DNA from 3 places in the Blautia intestinihominis genome. Region 2 is predicted to be linked to each of the others. Evidence: predicted binding sites of a transcription regulator. Region 2 holds the regulator's gene; each other region holds the start of a gene.
What was found. The regulator Rex, encoded in region 2, represses fermentation and respiration genes when NADH is low (regulators of the CRP and FNR family bind a similar motif). The targets are predictions, from matches to a motif close to ATTGTTAANTANTTAACAAT.

Region 1: adhE (bifunctional acetaldehyde-CoA/alcohol dehydrogenase) is a predicted target of Rex. The motif match lies at 4,523-4,542, and genes of this name have one in related genera.
Region 3: WMO75_RS13000 (4Fe-4S dicluster domain-containing protein) is a predicted target of Rex. The motif match lies at 1,377-1,396, and genes of this name have one in related genera.

Annotation. Positions count from the first base shown of each region.
Region 1 covers NZ_JBBMEI010000002.1:131,609-137,867, forward strand. Annotated here, with positions in the region: gene add (adenosine deaminase) at 1-124, opposite strand, end outside; gene WMO75_RS01595 (AI-2E family transporter) at 215-1,519, opposite strand; gene adhE (bifunctional acetaldehyde-CoA/alcohol dehydrogenase) at 1,784-4,393, opposite strand; gene WMO75_RS01605 (GTP pyrophosphokinase) at 4,900-5,601, shown strand; gene WMO75_RS01610 (pyridoxal phosphate-dependent aminotransferase) at 5,747-6,259, opposite strand, start outside.
Region 2 covers NZ_JBBMEI010000009.1:78,543-84,801, reverse strand. Annotated here, with positions in the region: partial or broken gene WMO75_RS04710 (NAD(P)H-hydrate epimerase) at 1-960, opposite strand, end outside; gene WMO75_RS04705 (redox-sensing transcriptional repressor Rex) at 1,054-1,710, opposite strand; gene abc-f (ribosomal protection-like ABC-F family protein) at 1,869-3,791, shown strand; gene WMO75_RS04695 (NADP-dependent isocitrate dehydrogenase) at 3,834-5,042, opposite strand; gene WMO75_RS04690 (S8 family peptidase) at 5,179-6,015, opposite strand.
Region 3 covers NZ_JBBMEI010000044.1:3,203-9,461, forward strand. Annotated here, with positions in the region: gene WMO75_RS13000 (4Fe-4S dicluster domain-containing protein) at 1-1,220, opposite strand, end outside; gene WMO75_RS13005 (complex I 24 kDa subunit family protein) at 1,578-2,057, shown strand; gene WMO75_RS13010 (NADH-quinone oxidoreductase subunit NuoF) at 2,054-3,925, shown strand; gene WMO75_RS13015 ([FeFe] hydrogenase, group A) at 3,941-5,629, shown strand; gene WMO75_RS13020 (fumarate hydratase) at 5,955-6,259, shown strand, end outside.

The DNA of each region.
Region 1 (6,259 bases), on a different contig from region 2:
CTGTAAGTTCTTCCTGGCTGACCTGTCTTCCAAGTCTTTTCTCTATAAATTCTCTGCTGAGTGAACCGTCCAGATGACAGTGCAGCTCTACTTTTGGCAGTTGTTTCAGTTCTTCTTTCGTCATATTCATTCTCCTTTTCCTTCCATTTCTGAAAAGAACTGATCCGGCGGGCATCACGAGACTGCACCTGAATCAGTTCTTAATTACTTTGAATCAATGTTTCTGTTGTTTCTTTTTCTTCAGAAGCTGAACCTTTGCCTCAAGAAGTTTCTCTCTGGAAAGTTTCGGCTCGGAAGATTTTTCCTTCAGTGGTTCCGGCTTGTGGAAGCTATTATCGTATTCTTCTCTCATGTCTTCTTTGTGGTTCTTCTGAAGTCCTCTGTTTGTCAGTTTCCTGATAATATCATAGAGTACGCCAAAAAGCGGAACCGCAATGACCATTCCCACAAGTCCCCATAATCCGCCAAACAGAAGAATGGAAAACAGCACCCAGAAGCTGGAAACGCCTGTTGTGTTTCCGAGGATCTTCGGTCCAATGATATTTCCATCTACCTGCTGAAGAATCACGATAAAGATGAGGAAATACAATGCCTGCCACGGGTTGTCAAGAAGAAGAAGTAATGCACACGGGATTGCACCGATAAAAGGTCCGAAAAACGGTATGATGTTCGTCACACCGATGACAACGCTGATAAACGCTGCAGATTCAAATCCCAACAACGTTGTCCCTGCAAAACAGATCACACCGATGATTGCAGAGTCGATGATCTTGCCAACAAAGAATCCATTGAACATCTTGTCTGTGTAATGGACTTCTTCCTCGATGATCTGTGCCCATTTGTTCGGGAATATACCATACAGGAGAAGTTTCGCCTGTGCGCCAAACAGTTTGCGGCTGGCAAGGAGATATACTGCAATCAAAAATCCGAGGAACATATTCTTGAATACACTCAGGACTTCAATCAACTGTACGGTAAGATTCCCTATAATCCCCTGAATTGTCTGCATCATACTGGAATTCGCACTCAGAATGTCATTCAGACCACTTTCAATCTGTGAAGAAAAATGATTAAAATATGCCTGAAGCTGCGGCTGATCCTGGAGCACCTGATCTATCATACGATTGCAGTATGCAAGCCGTGCCGGAAGGATACGGATGATTTTGATCGTACTGTCCCATACCTGCGGTAAGATCAGCAGGATCAGCAGAACTACGAGAGTCACTGCACATATGATCGCTATTGCAATGGAAAGAAACTTCATTCCCTTTTTCTGTTTCTCAGTTGCATTTGGAAACCATTTCAGGAATCTGTCATCCATCCGGTTGCACATCGGTGCAAGGATATAAGCGATCAGTGCGCCATACAGGAATGGTTTCAGGATATTAAAGATCACGCGGATTCCTGCTGCGATACTCTGGCTCTGGTTCAGGATATACATGATCGCAAATCCAAACGCCAGGACTGCTGCACCTGTAATTCCAAGTTTCACGTATTTTGTGTTTTCATTCTGTTTCAATAATCATGCCCCCTGAAGCTTAACGCTTCCTTTGTTCCACATAAGATGTATGTGGTTTTTGTTTGATTTTACCATATCTGTTGGTGTTTATTGTAACATTCGTGTTCTTTCTTTTCAACACACAAAGTCTTAAATTTGTCCGCGCAAATCTTAAACAAATCTTAACTGCCATAAAGCAACTGCCCCGGCACTACGTTCCTGTAATGCCGGGGCAATCGCCGCTTATATTATTTATATTTTATGGAAGAAAATATATCGTTTTAATTATTTACCATAGTAAGCTTTCAGGTAGATTTCTTTGAGTTCTGCGATGAGTGGGTATCTCGGGTTTGCACCAGTACACTGGTCGTTGAATGCCTGCTCGCTCATCTCATCAAGAGTCTCAATGAAGTATTTCTCGTCTACACCGTAATCTTTGATGGTAGGTTTGATCTCGATGATCTTCTTGAGTTCTTCGAGTTTCTCCAGAAGTTTCTCAAATACTTCTTTGTCATCTTTTCCTGTCAGTCCTACGAAACGGCCAACCTCTGCGTAGCGAGCCAGTGTCTTCGGATACTGATACTGCGGGAAAGTACCCATCTTAGCCGGAACTTCTGCTGCATTGTAGCGCATAACATCTGTAAGTACCAGAGCGTTTGCGATACCGTGCGGGATGTGATGGAAAGCGCCCAGTTTGTGAGCCAGGGAGTGGTTTACTCCGAGGAATGCATTTGCGAATGCCATACCAGCCATGCAGGAAGCATTTGCCATATGATCTCTTGCCTCTACATCATTTCCGTTTCTGTATGCTCTTGGCAGATAATCAAATACCAGTTTGATTGCACGGAGTGCAAGACCGTCTGTGTAGTCAGAAGCCATCATGGATACATATGCCTCAAGAGCATGTGTCATAACGTCGATACCGGAAGCACTTGTCAGTCCTTTTGGTGCACTCATCATGTTGTCTGTATCTACGATCGCCATATCCGGTAACAGTTCGTAGTCAGCCAGAGGCCATTTGATTCCTGTTTCTTTGTCTGTGATGATGGCGAAAGGTGTTACCTCAGAACCTGTACCGGAAGATGTAGGTACGGCGATGAAGTAAGCTTTTTTACCCATTTTCGGGAATGTATAGATTCTCTTACGGATATCCATGAAGTCCATTGCCATATCATCGAAGTCTGCATCCGGGTTTTCATAGAGAACCCACATGATCTTACCAGCATCCATTGCGGATCCACCACCCATTGCGATGATGCAGTCTGGTTCGAATGCACGCATTGCTGCAGCACCTGCTCTTGCAGAAGCGAGGGACGGGTCTGGTTCTACATCAGAGAAGCATGTATGAACGATTCCCATTTCGTCAAGTTTGTCTTCGATCTTCTTGGTGTATCCATTCTTGTAAAGGAAGGAGTCCGTTACGATGAAGCAGCGTTTTTTGCCCATCACGTTTTTCAGCTCATCAAGAGCAACCGGCAGGCAGCCTTTTTTGAAGTAAACTTTTTCCGGGGTTCTCATCCAGAGCATGTTCTCTCTCCTCTCAGCAACAGTCTTGATATTGATCAGGTGTTTAACACCAACGTTTTCAGATACAGAGTTTCCACCCCAGGAACCGCATCCAAGTGTCAGAGACGGAGCGAGTTTAAAGTTGTAGAGATCTCCGATACCACCCTGAGAAGATGGAGTGTTGATCAGGATACGGCAGGTCTTCATTGCTGCTGCATGTTTTGCCATCTTTTCTTTCTCATTTACGTTGATGTACAGAGAAGATGTATGTCCATATCCACCGTCAGCTACCAGCTGTTCTGCTTTTGCGATAGCTTCGTCGAAGGTTTTTGCCTTGTACATTGCAAGTACAGGAGAAAGTTTCTCGTGTGCGAACTCTTCGCTGATATCTACAGATTCTACTTCACCGATCAGGATCTTGGTTTCTGCCGGAACAGTAACTCCTGCCATCTCAGCGATCGTAGCTGCTTTCTGTCCAACGATCTTGGCATTCAGTGCACCGTTGATCAGGATTGTTTTTCTTACTTTTTCGATTTCGTCTTTCTTAAGGAAGTAGCATCCTCTGTACTGGAACTCTTCTTTTACTGCTTTGTAAATGCCTTCAAGAACAGTTACGGACTGCTCAGAAGCACAGATCATACCATTATCAAATGTTTTGGAATGGATGATGGAGTTTACTGCAAGACGGACATCTGCTGTGTCGTCGATGATAACCGGTGTATTTCCGGCTCCAACACCAAGTGCCGGTTTTCCGGAGGAGTATGCTGCTTTAACCATTCCAGGACCACCTGTTGCAAGAATGATGTCAGCTTCCTTCATTACGAGGTTTGTAAGCTCAAGGCTTGGTACATCGATCCAGCCAATGATTCCTTCCGGAGCACCTGCTTTTACTGCTGCTTCAAGAACAACTTTGGCAGCTTCAATAGTGCTTCCTTTTGCACGTGGATGTGGGCTGATGATGATTGCGTTTCTTGTCTTCAGAGCGATCAGGGTTTTGAAGATTGCTGTGGAAGTCGGGTTTGTTGTCGGGATAACTGCTGCGATCAGACCGATCGGTTCTGCAATTTTCTTGATTCCATAAACCGGATCTTCTTCCAGTACACCACAGGTCTTGGTGTTTTTGTATGCATTGTAGATGTACTCTGCTGCGTAATGGTTCTTGATGACTTTATCTTCTACGATACCCATTCCTGTTTCTTCAACGGCTGCTTTTGCAAGCGGGATACGGGCTTTGTCTGCTGCTGTTGCGGCTGCTTTGAAGATCTTGTCTACCTGCTCCTGAGTATAGGTAGCAAAAATTTTCTGAGCTTCTTTCATCGCAGCGATCTTGGCTTCAAGTGCCTCTGGAGTGTCGATAATTGCCGGGATGTGGGTTTCTTTCTTTGCCATTTCTGAATCCTCCTGTTTTCCTCTTGTGATTTGATTCTTTCTGGTTTTAGTAGTGTGTTTGATGGTTGTGTGTGTTAATGGATTAACGTTAATTATTTATCAATCTTGCTGATGAGGCTATTGTATTAGATTGTTAATCATTTGTCAATATATTTTAACCACCTAAAAAATCCACTAAATCCCTTTTTATTTATTCTTTTTATGTAATTTGCACAACTCTACCCGGGGCATTTTTGTATATATTTATCATATTTTATGGTTACTTATTTTGCAATTTATTTTTATATGGTATTTTATATAAGTTTTTTTGTTTTTCTCTGTACAAATTAGTTATTTTGTATATAATAGAATAATACATCAGAATATATTGTCATATTCCTATTTTATCCTGCATAGATTAGAGGATAAGAGATGACACAGAACTATTCCCTGTTCTGCGATTCTCTTCTGTTTTACTTTCTTTTAACACGATCAATCTACAGATTTATTATTGAAGGAGTATTCTAATGGGAAGCGGTAATGCAATACGGGTAACAGAACCAGAAACATTCACACTGATACAATTAGAGGAAGAAAGACAGAAATTGAAAAAGAAAGAACTATTAAAGAATATGCTGACCGACAGCGAGTTCAGCATCCAGGGACAATGTGCCATCAATCTTATGATGACCAAGATCGATATCATCAACACTTTTCTGCTGATGAAGACCGGACGAAACTACATACAGATGAAGACCGGACGACTCAAGAGCTACGACAGTGTCTGCAAGAAAATGCAGAAAAAAGGCCTCGATATGAATTTCGCGCAGGCAGTGGAAAAGATCAACGACCTGATCGGGGTCCGTGCTGTGTGCGCTTATGTGGACGATATCTACAAGGTGGCTGACCTGATCCAGAAACAGCAGGACATCCGCATCATCAAGATCAAGGACTATATCAAGCAGCCCAAGAAATCCGGCTATCAGAGCCTGCATCTGATCCTGGAGATCGCAATTCCATTCCAGAATGAGAATCAATGGGTCAAACTGGAGCTTCAGCTCCGGACGGCTGCAATGGATTACTGGGCAAACCTCGACCACCAGCTCCGTTATAAGAGAGGTCAGAAACAGGCTGCCGTTATCAATGAGGAACTGCAGCAATGTGCCTCTATGATCAGCCAGCTCGATCAGAAGATGCTGGCGATCCGCAAGAAAATTGATAAGATCTGATATAATGCCATGTAAACGTAGACAGGAGCCTCTGCCTTGTATTTCTACAAGAGGGGCTCCTGTTTTTGTGGTTTTATCTAAAATCCTGTATAAATAGTGTTTTATATTGTTATTTTTTTGTCATTCTTTTGTTGTTTCATGTGGATTATTTGCCCAGTCCATACTCCGCAGCCAGTTTCTTAAACTCCGGAAGGGAATTCTGGATCGTCTCATAGGAAACACAGTATGCCAGCCTCACATATCCCGGGCAGGCAAAGGAGCTTCCCGGAACCATGAGGATATTGTATTTCTTGCCGGCCTCACAGAACTGCTTCTCATCTGCGATCGGAGATTTCACGAACAGGTAAAAAGCTCCCTGTGGTTTGATGCACTCAAATCCACATTCTGTCAGTCCATTGTAAAGTGCCAGACGGTTTCTGTCATAAGCTGCAACATCTACTTCTGCGTCTACGCATTTCTGGATGACTTTCTGCATCAGGGACGGTGCATTGACACTTCCGAGTACACGGTTTGCGATCGCTGCTGCTGTGATGACGGTTGCGCTGTCTTCCAGCTCATCCGGAATGACCAGATAACCGATACGCTCACCCGGCAAAGACAGAGATTTACTGTAGGAATATCCTACAACCGTATTCTTGTAGTATTTCGTCAGATACGG
Region 2 (6,259 bases):
CTGTCCAAGTCCTGGTCCGATCACCACAATGTCGCACCAGTGCATTGCATTAACCCATGCTTCGTTGCCGCCAGCATCATCTGCAAACATCGCCTCCGGAAGAAGCGTCTGCAGTGGAATGCGATTCTCCTCATCCGTCAGGATCTTGACCATCCCGGCTCCGGCAGCGAAGGCGCCCTCTGCACAGAGATACGCTGCCCCGCACATTCCTTTGCTTCCGGCAACGACAAGAACCTTGCCAAACGTACCCTTGTTCCCATTCGCGGCGCGCAGAGGAAGCTTCTGGAGATCTTTTTTCTCAAGTGCCGCTTTCCGTGTCGGAAGATCCGGATTCTCGTAGATGCCGACATCTGCTACAACAATTTTTCCCGCAAAATTTTTGCCTGGATAAAAACACAAGCCTGTTTTACAGAATGCAAACGTCACCGTCAGATCCGCACGAAATGCGATTCCAAGCTCTCTTCCCGTGTTGCTACATACCCCGGACGGCAGATCTACCGCCACTTTCCATGCAGAAACCTCGTTCAAAGCCTGAATGATTTCTATGTATTTTCCTTCGATCGAGCGGTCAAGCCCAACGCCGAAGATGGCATCTACTATAGTAGTATATTCTCCTGCTGCCAGGTTATTCACCAGAGGAACCTGATAATTCTCTGCGATCTTAAGTTGGCGGCGTGTTTCCTTTGTGCGGTGATCCGGATTTCCGAGCATATAGATTTCCGCGTTATATCCATGCAGATGCAGGATCCTGGCGATCGCGACTCCGTCTCCGCCGTTGTTCCCGCCTCCGCAGACGCACAAGATCCGCTGTTTCTGTGACATTTCCGCAAAATGTCCTTCCATTGCATCCACAACAGCCAGTGCCGCCCGTTCCATCAGCACACAGGACGGAACTCCCATTCCGGTAATGGTGCAGCTATCCAGTGCTTTCATTTCCGATCCGCCTACAATTCGTTTCATCTGATATCTCCTCGATATACGATACAAAGCAAAAAGCTGTTACGCAGCCGCCTTCATTAAGGAGCCGGGTAACAGCCTCTTGCTGTCCTCATGTTATGATTGCTGCTCTTCCACGTGTTCCTGACGATATTGACTGAGATTGTAAGATAACGTCATCAGACTCTCAGAAAGATGTACGTTCTCTACAATGACATCCTCCGGAGTCTCCAGATCGATATGTGCAAAATTCCAGATTGCCTTGATACCATTCTCGATCAGGATATCTGCCATATCCTTCGCCTTGTTCTTCGGCAGTGTGAGGATCGCAATCTCAATATTCTTCTCTCTGAGGAAGAATGGGAGATTACTGATCATCTGGATCTCAATTCCACGGACCGCGATGCCCTCCAGTACCGGATTGACATCAAAAATCCCTTCCAGCTTAAAGCCACGTTTTTCAAAGTCAACGTAATTGGCAAGTGCCTGTCCAAGATTACCGGCACCGATGATGATCATCGGATGTACCTCATCCAATCCAAGGATCTTACCGATTTCTGTATAGAGATATTTCACATTATAACCGTATCCCTGCTGCCCAAATCCTCCAAAATTATTCAAATCCTGGCGGATCTGCGATGCTGTGACACGCATTTTCTTACTAAGATCATTGGAAGATATACGTTCAACATTGTCTTCCAGTAACTCGCCAAGATAGCGATAATACCGGGGCAGTCTCTTAATTACAGCTTTTGATATCTGTTTTGCTTCCACCGTTGTCCCCTCCTTATACTTTCCTGTTAATTATACCGAAATGTTATTTTATTGTCAATCAATGTTGTCAAATCTATACAATTTTTGAGGAAATTTCCTTTACAAAGCCATCATTTGACCTTATAATCATAGCGTATATTGACTTTGGAGGAATATTTATGATTTTATCGTGTCAGGGCATCAGCAAATCTTTTGGCGAAAAAGTCATTTTGAACGATGCCTCATTTCATATAGAAGAGCGTGAAAAAGCCGCTCTCATCGGCAACAACGGAGCAGGTAAGACAACCCTTCTCCGTATTATAATGAATGAAATTTCTGCGGATTCCGGTCAGGTCGTTCTGATGAAGGACAAGAAGATCGGTTATCTCGCACAGTATCAGGATGTCAGCGGACACCGCACCGTCTATGAGGAACTGCTCACAACCAAGCAGTACATCATCGACATGGAAGACCGCATGCGTGCGATCGAAGTCCAGATGAAAAACGCTTCCGGCGAGGAACTTGACCGTCTGATGAACACCTACACCCGCCTGACCCACGAATTTGAGCTGGAAAACGGCTATGCCTACAAGAGCGAGCTGATGGGTGTCCTCAAGGGTCTTGGCTTTACGGACGAAGATTTTTCCAAACAGGTCGAAACCCTCTCCGGTGGACAGAAGACCCGTGTCGCTCTTGGTAAACTCCTGATCTCCAAGCCGGACATTCTTCTCCTCGATGAGCCGACCAACCACCTCGACATGGAGAGTATTTCCTGGCTGGAAACTTATCTTCTGAATTATCCGGGTGCTGTATTTATCGTCTCCCATGACCGTTATTTCCTTGATAAAGTTGTAACGAAGGTCATTGAGATTGATGCCGCCCAGGTCCGCATGTACAGTGGCAATTACTCCGCTTACGCCGAAAAGAAAGCACAGCTTCGTGACGCACAGTACAAGGCTTACCTTAACCAGCAGAGAGACATCAAGCATCAGGAAGCCGTCATCGTCAAGCTGAAATCCTTCAACCGTGAGAAATCCATCCGCCGCGCAGAAAGCCGTGAAAAAATGCTCGGTAAGATCCAGCGGATCGAGAAACCGACCGAGGTTCAGAGCCAGATGCGGCTTTCTCTGGAACCGAGAGTTGTCAGTGGAAACGATGTTCTCACGGTAGAAGAACTTTCCAAGAGCTTTCCGGAGCAGACACTTTTTACCGATATCTCTTTCCAGATCAAACGTGGTGAGCGCGTTGCCCTGATCGGAAACAACGGTACCGGCAAGACGACCATGCTCAAGATCCTCAACGATCTTATCCCGGCAGACTCAGGAACTTTTTCCCTGGGCTCCAAGGTTCAGATCGGATATTATGACCAGGAACACCATGTACTCCACGCGGAGAAGACGATCTTTGAGGAAATTTCCGATACTTACCCGACACTTACCGAGACAGAGATTCGAAACATGCTCGCCGCCTTCCTCTTTACCGGTGATGATGTTTTCAAAGTGATCTCCTCTCTCTCCGGTGGTGAGCGCGGCCGTGTTTCCCTCGCGAAGCTGATGCTCTCCGAGGCAAACTTCCTGATCCTCGATGAGCCGACCAACCACCTTGATATCGCTTCCAAAGAAATACTCGAAGAAGCGCTGAACAGTTACACCGGTACGGTCTTTTATGTTTCTCATGACCGATATTTCATCAACCAGACCGCGACCAGGATCCTGGAACTGACCAATCAGGCCGTTGTCAACTATATCGGTGATTACGATTACTACCTTGAGAAAAAAGAAGAACTCACTGAGAAATACGCTCCGGTGCAGCAGGAAACTGTAACTGTGCAGGAAACCGCACCAGCCACAGCATCTGAAGGAAAGCTCACCTGGCAGCAGCAGAAAGAAGAACAGGCACGTAAGCGTAAGCAGGAAGCAGAACTTAAGAAAACAGAAGCGCGGATCGAAGAACTCGAAACCCGCGATAAAGAAATCGATGAAACACTGGTTCTCCCGGATGTCTGCACCAACGTCGGACGCTGTGCAGAACTCAGCCGCGAAAAAGACAAAATCCAACAAGAACTTGAAGAACTCTACGAAAAATGGGAAACCCTGGCGTAATGCCTTGGGTTTCCCATTTTTATCTTTTGATGTATTTTTAAATTAAAGTAATGTGTCCAGAGTCTCTCTGATCGCAAGGATAAACTGCTCGCTGTTCAGTACGGTCGGATTCTCAATGCTGGTGATCAGTGCCAGGTCTTTGGTCATCTTTCCGGATTCGATGGTGGAAAGAGTTGCTTCTTCCAGTTTGTCTGCGAACTGTGCAAGTTCCTGATTCCCATCGAGTTCCCCACGTTTGCGTAGTGCTCCTGTCCATGCAAAGATGGTTGCAACGGAGTTTGTGGAAGTCTCGCCGCCCTCCAGATGACGATAATAATGTCTCTGTACCGTTCCGTGAGCAGCTTCATACTCATAGTATCCGTTCGGAGAAACAAGAACAGATGTCATCATCGCAAGAGAACCAAATGCAGAAGATACCATATCACTCATAACATCTCCATCGTAGTTCTTGCATGCCCAGATAAATCCACCCTCTGCTTTCATGACACGGGCTACGATATCATCGATCAGGCTGTAGAAGTAAGTAAGACCTGCTTCCTCGAATTTCTCCTTGAACTCATTGTCAAATACTGTCTGGAAAACCTGTTTAAATTTGGCATCGTAAGTCTTGGAAATGGTATCCTTCGCGCCAAACCATACATCCTGCTTGGTATCCAGTGCATAGTTGAAGCAGCTTCTTGCAAAACTCTCAATAGAAGCTTCCATGTTGTGCATACCCATGGCAACTCCCGGAGCCTTGAATTCCTGTACCAGAGCACGTTTCTCTTCTCCATCCTCGGAAGTATAGACAAGCTCTACTTTACCCGGTTTGTCAACGTACATCTCTGTGTTCTTGTAAATGTCCCCATATGCGTGACGTGCAAGAGTGATCGGTTTCTTCCAGTTGCGTACGCATGGCTCGATTCCCTTTACTACGATCGGGGCACGGAATACAGTTCCGTCCAGAATCGCACGGATCGTTCCGTTCGGGCTCTTGTACATTTTCTTGAGGTCGTATTCTTCCATACGTGCGTGGTTTGGAGTGATGGTCGCACATTTAACTGCAACACCATATTTCTTGGTTGCTTCTGCTGCATCGATGGTTACCTGGTCATCGGTATCATTGCGGTGTGCAAGACCAAGGTCATAGTATTCTGTATTCAGATCAATATACGGAAGTAATAATTCGTCCTTGATCATCTTCCAGAGAATTCTGGTCATCTCATCTCCGTCCATTTCGACTAACGGCGTTGTCATCTGAATTTTTGTCATAATGTTCTCCTCTCTGCATATCACTGGTTTGCTGTCGCTATTTACAGCAACGATTTGTTCCATTGTAGCGAAAAAAATCATTCCCGTCAATACTTTCAGGCTTTACTAAAGTAAATTCTGCGAATTTTCCTGAAAATCACAGCGAAAGGAACTTTTTACAGTTAAATTTTCCCCATCCCTGCTGATTTTTCGGAAGGCCGAGGTCGTCTGCGCTGTCGCGGAGCATCATCTTGATATCTACGTTGGTGAGCATGGGATCTTTTTCCAGTGCAAGTGCCGCCGCCCCGGAGATCATTGGCGTGGACATCGACGTACCGCTTTTCATTCCATACGTATTTCCCGCCCCGGCCGCACACGACATGATCCGGCGTCCCGGTGCCACCAGATCCGGTTTACAGACACACTCAAACGTCGGCCCTCGCCCGGAGATTCCCTCTTTTCCCATAAGCATATCGCTGGAACCCACCGTGATCACCTTTTTGCTGCACCCCGGAGCAGTGATACTGCCCGGCTCCGGTCCCTGGTTTCCCGCCGCCGCAACGACCACCAGTCCCTGATCCCAGAGCTGTTCCACGCCGCGCACCAGAACATCCTTGTCATTCCTGGTACGATATGTCGTGCCGACAGAAATATTCACCACTCGGATCCTGTACTCCTCCCGATGGTTCATAAGCCACTGAAACGCCGCCAGGATATCCTCCTTATTGCCGTTTCCAAAACGATCCAGCACCTTAAGCCCGATCAGCGAACATCCCGGTGCCATCCCTTTGTACTTTCCCATAGAAGCCGCTCCGCTGCCTCCTAAGATCCCCGCCACACACGTTCCATGACCATTATCATCGTAAGGTAATTTCCTGTATGATATAAAATCTGCAAAAGCATAAATACGATCACCAAAATCCATATGAGGATAAATTCCCGTATCAAAAAGTGCCACACCAACCCCTTTTCCGGTATAAGCTGACTGCTTCATGAATATACTCCTTATAAATGGACTTATTTTAGTGTATTCCGGATATCTGTGGATTGCTTCGCAATAAAGCATTTCTCCCAATTCCATGTATAACTTTCGAAAAAATGCCAATACTGAAAGCCATAGGAAATAAAAGGAGGCTTTTTTATGCTGATACTCTTTCTTGTACTCTTTTTTCTACTGCAGGCGCTCGTACTCTTCTGCTGCCTCGCCGCCGGGAACGATCCCGCATCCCAGAAAATTT
Region 3 (6,259 bases), on a different contig from region 2:
CCACCTGCGACCGCATATCCACGTCCGGCGGCAGTAGCATCATGCAGGGAACCTTCGTCTTCAAAGGAAGCCGGCTCGATCTCACGCGCATCAAACATCGCATCCAGTTCCTCAAAAGTCAAAACAAAATCCACATCACTTCGCACAGTACGGCGCATCGCTTCCAGTTTCTTGGAAGCACAAGGTCCAATGAAGACAACCTTCGCATCCGGATCATCCTGCTTTACCTTACGTGCAGTGGCAACCATAGGAGTCAGCTCCTGTGAGATATTGTCGATCATGGTCGGGAAGAATTTCTTTGCCATCATGGACCAGGACGGACAGCAGGAAGTCAGAAGGAACGGAAGATTTCCTGTTGCAACCTCATGTGCATAATGATGTGCCTCAGAGATCGCACCGACATCCGCACCAAACGCAACCTCATGAACATCAGAAAAACCAAGAACCTGCAGAGCTGTCTTGAATTTGCCAGGGGTCACATCATCACCAAACTGGCCGATATAAGCCGGTGCAACGATCGCAACGATCTTATCGCCGTCACGAAGCGCATGCGCAAGCTGGAAGATCTGAGATTTATCAGAGATCGCACCGAACGGACAGCTTACCATACACATACCACAGGAAACACACTTGTCATCCAGGATGCTCGCACGCCCCTGCTCATCACTTCCGATCGCCTTGACACCACATGCCTGCTCGCACGGGCGCACGTTGTGGGAGATTGCATCATAAGGACAGGCTGCTTTACATTTTCCGCATTTTACACATTTTTCCTGATCGATAAAAGACTTTCCGTCCTTCATAGAGATCGCGCCCTTCGGACAGACCTGCATACATGGATGGGCAACACATCCGCGGCACATGTTGCTGACAATGTATTTGTTCGGAGGACAGGCTGCACATGCAGATGGGATCACCTGCATAAGAGGCGGCTCATAATATTTCTCATTGATATTGCTGGCAGCAAGACCGTCGGTCAGATGGACCGCCTTGCTTTCCGGGCGAAGAGAAAGCCCCATGGCGAGACGGACTCTTTCGCTTGCAACGGCACGTTCTCTGTAAATACTCTCACGATACTGGGCAGTTTCACTGACGATATTGTATGGGATGGATTCAATATCATGGATCAGGCTTTCGTCAGAAGATTCAAATCCGGCCTTTGCCACTTCAGTATAAACCTGGTGTCGGATTTCTCTGACTGGGGTATCATAATTTCGCATATCTATTTCATCTCCTTAAATAAGAAAAATATTCATCTACCGCTCCCTATAATATAGGAAAGAATTCCCAAAATCAATCCGAAAATGCAAAATTCCTGTACTTTTCGAAGCACATAAGAGAAACAAAATGAGAAACACTTTACTATAGCGAAATAGATTGATAAAAAATTATAAAATCTGTTAAAAAATACACAATAATACGAAAAACATAAAAACATGAATAAATTAATTCAATTTTCCTATATTTCACTTGTATAATTTGACTACTTAATGTATAATGAAATACAACAAGGCTGTGTAAATTATACAAAATAATGGGCGCAGACAAAAGCAAATTTTTAACAAGGAGGGAATTGAATGTTAGATCAGTCTTATTACACGAAGACAGATGAGATCATCGAGCATTACGGACCGAAAGCAGCATCACTGATTCCGATCATGCAGGATATCCAGGCGGAGTACCGCTACCTGCCGGGAGAGCTTCTGACCTATGTTGCATCCAAGATTGGAGTGACCGAGGCGAAGGCATACAGCGTCGCTACTTTTTATGAGAACTTTTCCTTTGAGCCGAAAGGCAAATATGTGATCAAGGTTTGTGACGGAACAGCCTGTCATGTGCGTAAATCCATGCCTGTCAAGGAAGCTCTCATGAAGGAGCTTGGACTCAGCAACAAGAAGCATACAACGGATGATATGCTTTTCACAGTAGAAACGGTTTCCTGTCTTGGTGCATGCGGACTCGCACCGACTCTTACCGTAAATGACGAAGTACATCCGAAGATGACCCCTGAGAAAGCTATTGATCTGTTAAACGAATTGAGAGGTGAGACGGTATGAGTATTGTGAGTAAAGAAGATCTGCTCCAGAAGCAGGCCGAAGCAAAGAATACCCTGGAAACTTTTACCTGTCGTGTGCTTGTCTGTTCAGGTACAGGATGTATCGCCTCCGGCGCGCAGAAGATTTACGACGAGATGGCGAAACTGTGTGAGAATCTCGACTGGGTAAGCGTAGAAATGCAGAAGGACGTTCCACATGTCGGCGTTGTCAAGACCGGATGCCAGGGCTTATGTGAACTTGGACCTCTGATGAAGATTGAACCATATGATTACCAGTACGTACATGTGCAGGTAGAGGACTGCAAGGAGATCGTAGAGCGCACTGTAATGGAAGGAGAACCGGTTACCCGTCTGTTTTACCGTGACCATGATACAGTCTGTCCTCATCCGTCAGACATTCCTTTCCTGAATCAGCAGACCAGGATCGTTCTGGAAAACTGCGGAAATATCAACGCAGAATCCATTGATGAATATATCGCAGTAGGCGGCTTCCAGGCTATGGCCAAAGCTTTCTTCGACATGACTCCACAGGATGTCATCGATGAAGTGACCAAATCCGGACTTCGCGGACGTGGCGGCGCTGGTTTCCCAGCCGGCAAGAAATGGTCTCAGGTTGCACGCCAGAAAGAAAAAGTACGCTACGTAGTATGTAACGGTGATGAAGGTGACCCGGGTGCATTTATGGATGGTTCCGTAATGGAAGGTGATCCATACAAGATGATCGAAGGTATGACCATCGCCGCATACGCTGTAGGCGCAGAGAATGGTTATATTTATGTTCGTGCAGAGTATCCGCTTTCTGTTAAGCGTCTCCGCATGGCGATCGAGCAGGCAGAGGCTTATGGACTCCTCGGCGATAACATCCTCGGTTCCGGTGTAAACTTCCACTTACATATCAACCGTGGAGCCGGTGCGTTCGTTTGTGGTGAAGGTTCCGCCCTTACCGCATCCATCGAAGGCAAACGAGGCATGCCACGTGTCAAACCACCTCGTACTGTAGAGAAGGGACTTTGGGAGAAACCAACTGTCCTCAATAACGTAGAAACTTATGCCAACGTTCCGAAGATCATCCTTCAGGGTGCTGACTGGTTCCGTACCATCGGAACAGAGGGAAGCCCGGGAACCAAGACATTCTCCCTTACCGGTGCGATCGAGAATACCGGTCTTATCGAAGTTCCTATGGGAACCAGCCTCCGTCATATCATTTACGACATCGGCGGCGGTCTCAAGAGCGGCGCTGCATTCAAGGGCGTACAGATCGGTGGACCATCCGGTGGATGTCTGATCGAAGATCAGATCGACCGTCCTCTGGACTTTGATTCTGTCAAATCTCTCGATGCGATCATGGGTTCTGGCGGTCTCGTAGTTATGGACGAGAATACCTGTATGGTTGAAGTTGCCAGATTCTTCATGAACTTTACACAGCGTGAGAGCTGCGGTAAATGCGTTCCGTGCCGTGAGGGTACCAAACGTATGCTCGAGATCCTCGAGAAGATCGTAGATGGCAAGGGCGAGATGTCCGATCTCGACGAACTGGAAGAACTTGCGACCATGGTTCAGAGCATGGCTCTGTGCGGTCTCGGCAAGAGTGCCCCGCTTCCTGTTATCAGTACACTGAAACGCTTCCGTGATGAATATGAGGAGCATATCCGCGACAAGAAATGCCGTGCAAAAGTCTGTACAGCACTTCGTAAATTCCACATTAATCCGGAATTCTGTATCGGCTGCGGCAAATGTGCAAAGAACTGCCCGGCAGGTGCGATCAGCGGAAAGATCAAATCCCCATATCACATCAACAATGACGTATGTATCAAGTGCGGTTCCTGTAAGGACAACTGTAACTTTGATGCGGTTTATGTGGAAGCATAGGAAGGAGGCTGACTTATGGGTACAATGACAATTGACGGTAGAAAAGTTGAATTTACCGATGAAAGAAACGTCCTGACCGTTATCCGTAACGCAGGCATCGATATTCCGACCCTGTGCTATCATTCGGAGCTCTCTACATTTGGAGCATGCCGTTTATGTACAGTAGAGGACGACAGAGGCAAAACCTTTGCTTCCTGTTCAGAAGTACCGCGCGATGGTATGGTCATCCATACCAACACCAATAAATTAAGAAACTATCGTAAACTGATCGTGGAACTGCTCCTTGCAGCACATTGTCGTGACTGTACGACCTGTATCAAGAGCGGTGAGTGCGTTCTCCAGGAACTGGCGCATCGTCTCGGTGTAAGAACCGTCCGTTTCCAGAACACCAGAGAGCAGCATGAACTGGATTTCAGTTCTCCATCTATCGTTCGCGATCCGAATAAATGTATCCTCTGCGGAAACTGTGTACGTGCCTGCGAGGAAATCCAGGGAATCGGCGCACTCGGATTTGCATTCCGTGGAACAGAAGCCATGGTTATGCCGGCGTTCAACAAGAAGATTGCCGAGACACAGTGCGTAAACTGCGGACAGTGCCGCGCATTCTGTCCGACAGGTGCTATTTCCATCCATACCAACACAGACAAAGTCTTTAAGGCACTCGCAGATCCGGATATCCGTGTAGTTGCACAGATCGCACCTGCGGTACGTGTTGCAGTAGGAGATCATTACGGACTCCAGAAGGGCCGCAGTGTAATGGGCAAGATCGTCAATGCACTTCACCGCATGGGCTTTGACGAAGTTTATGACACTACTTTCAGTGCCGACCTTACCATCATGGAAGAAAGTGCAGAATTCCTTAACCGTATCGAGAAAGGTGAGAAACTTCCGCTTCTGACATCCTGCTGTCCGGCATGGGTTAAATTTATCACAGATCAGTACAAGGATTACATCCCGAATATTTCTACCTGCAGGTCCCCACAGGGAATGCTTTCCGCAGTTATCAAGGAATACTTCCGTGATCCGGAACATGCCCAGGGCAAGAAGACCGTTATGGTTTCCATCATGCCATGTACTGCTAAGAAAGCAGAGGCAGTTCGTCCGAACAGCTACACACATGGTGAGAAAGATACCGATATTGTTATTACAACCACAGAGCTTCTCCGCATGATCGACAACTTTGGTCTTGATTTTGCAGGACTTGAGCCAGAAGCATGTGATATGCCATTTGGATTCGGTTCCGGCGGTGGTGTTATCTTTGGTGTTACCGGTGGTGTTACAGAGGCTGTTCTCCGCCGTCTGACTCCGGATCACAGCAAAGAAACAATGCGAGAGATCGCTGAATGTGGTGTTCGTGGAGATGAGGGAATCAAGGAATTCTCCATCCCATACAAAGGAATGGAAGTCAAGATCTGCGTAGCCAGCGGACTTGCCAATGCAAGGATCGTTATGGACCGTGTAAAGAACGGCGAAGCAGAATACCATCTGATCGAAGTTATGGCATGCCGTCGTGGCTGTATCATGGGTGGCGGTCAGCCGACCAGATCCGGTGACAGGACCAAGGCCGCCAGAGCAAGAGGTCTGTACAATGCAGATAATACTACGATCATCAAGAAATCCGACGAGAACCCGATGGTACTCGAACTTTACCAGGGACTTCTCAAGGGCAAAGAGCACGAACTGCTCCATAACGAATTCTATTAATTCCGCGCGTATAACTTCCGAGGGGGAAGTTAGAAGAAAAAGATAAATAAAATCCATGCTTAGATTTTTTGCCATAGGAAATCTGACATAAAAGATAACCAGACTCCATGAAGAGAGATACTTCGACAGGGGTCTGGTTGTTTTGTTGTTAAGAACTGCTTGTTTTTTTACAGATACTTGCAGATTTACACGAGATAGTCTAAAATAAAATCAAAAGTGCCAGAGACAGCAGAGAATCTGACATCCTGCGTCACTCACATTTCGCAGGATGATACAGCCCCCATGTTGTTGTCGGCACAAAAACGAAAGATAGGAGTAAATGCAAATGCGTGAAATTAAAGCATCAGCTATCACAGACACCATCGAGCGTCTCTGCATCGAGGCAAATCAGGTCCTGCCATCTGATATTAAGGCCGCTATCCAGGCCTGTCGTTCCTGCGAGGACGGACAGATTGCCTGCGGTGTCCTCGACAACATCATCGAGAACTATCAGATCGCAGAGAATGAGCAGGTTCCGATCTGTCAGGATACCGGTATGGCATGCGTCTTTCTGGAGATCGGTCAGGACGTACATATCACAGACGGAGATCTGACAGAAGCAGTCAATGAAGGTGTCCGCAGAGGCTACAC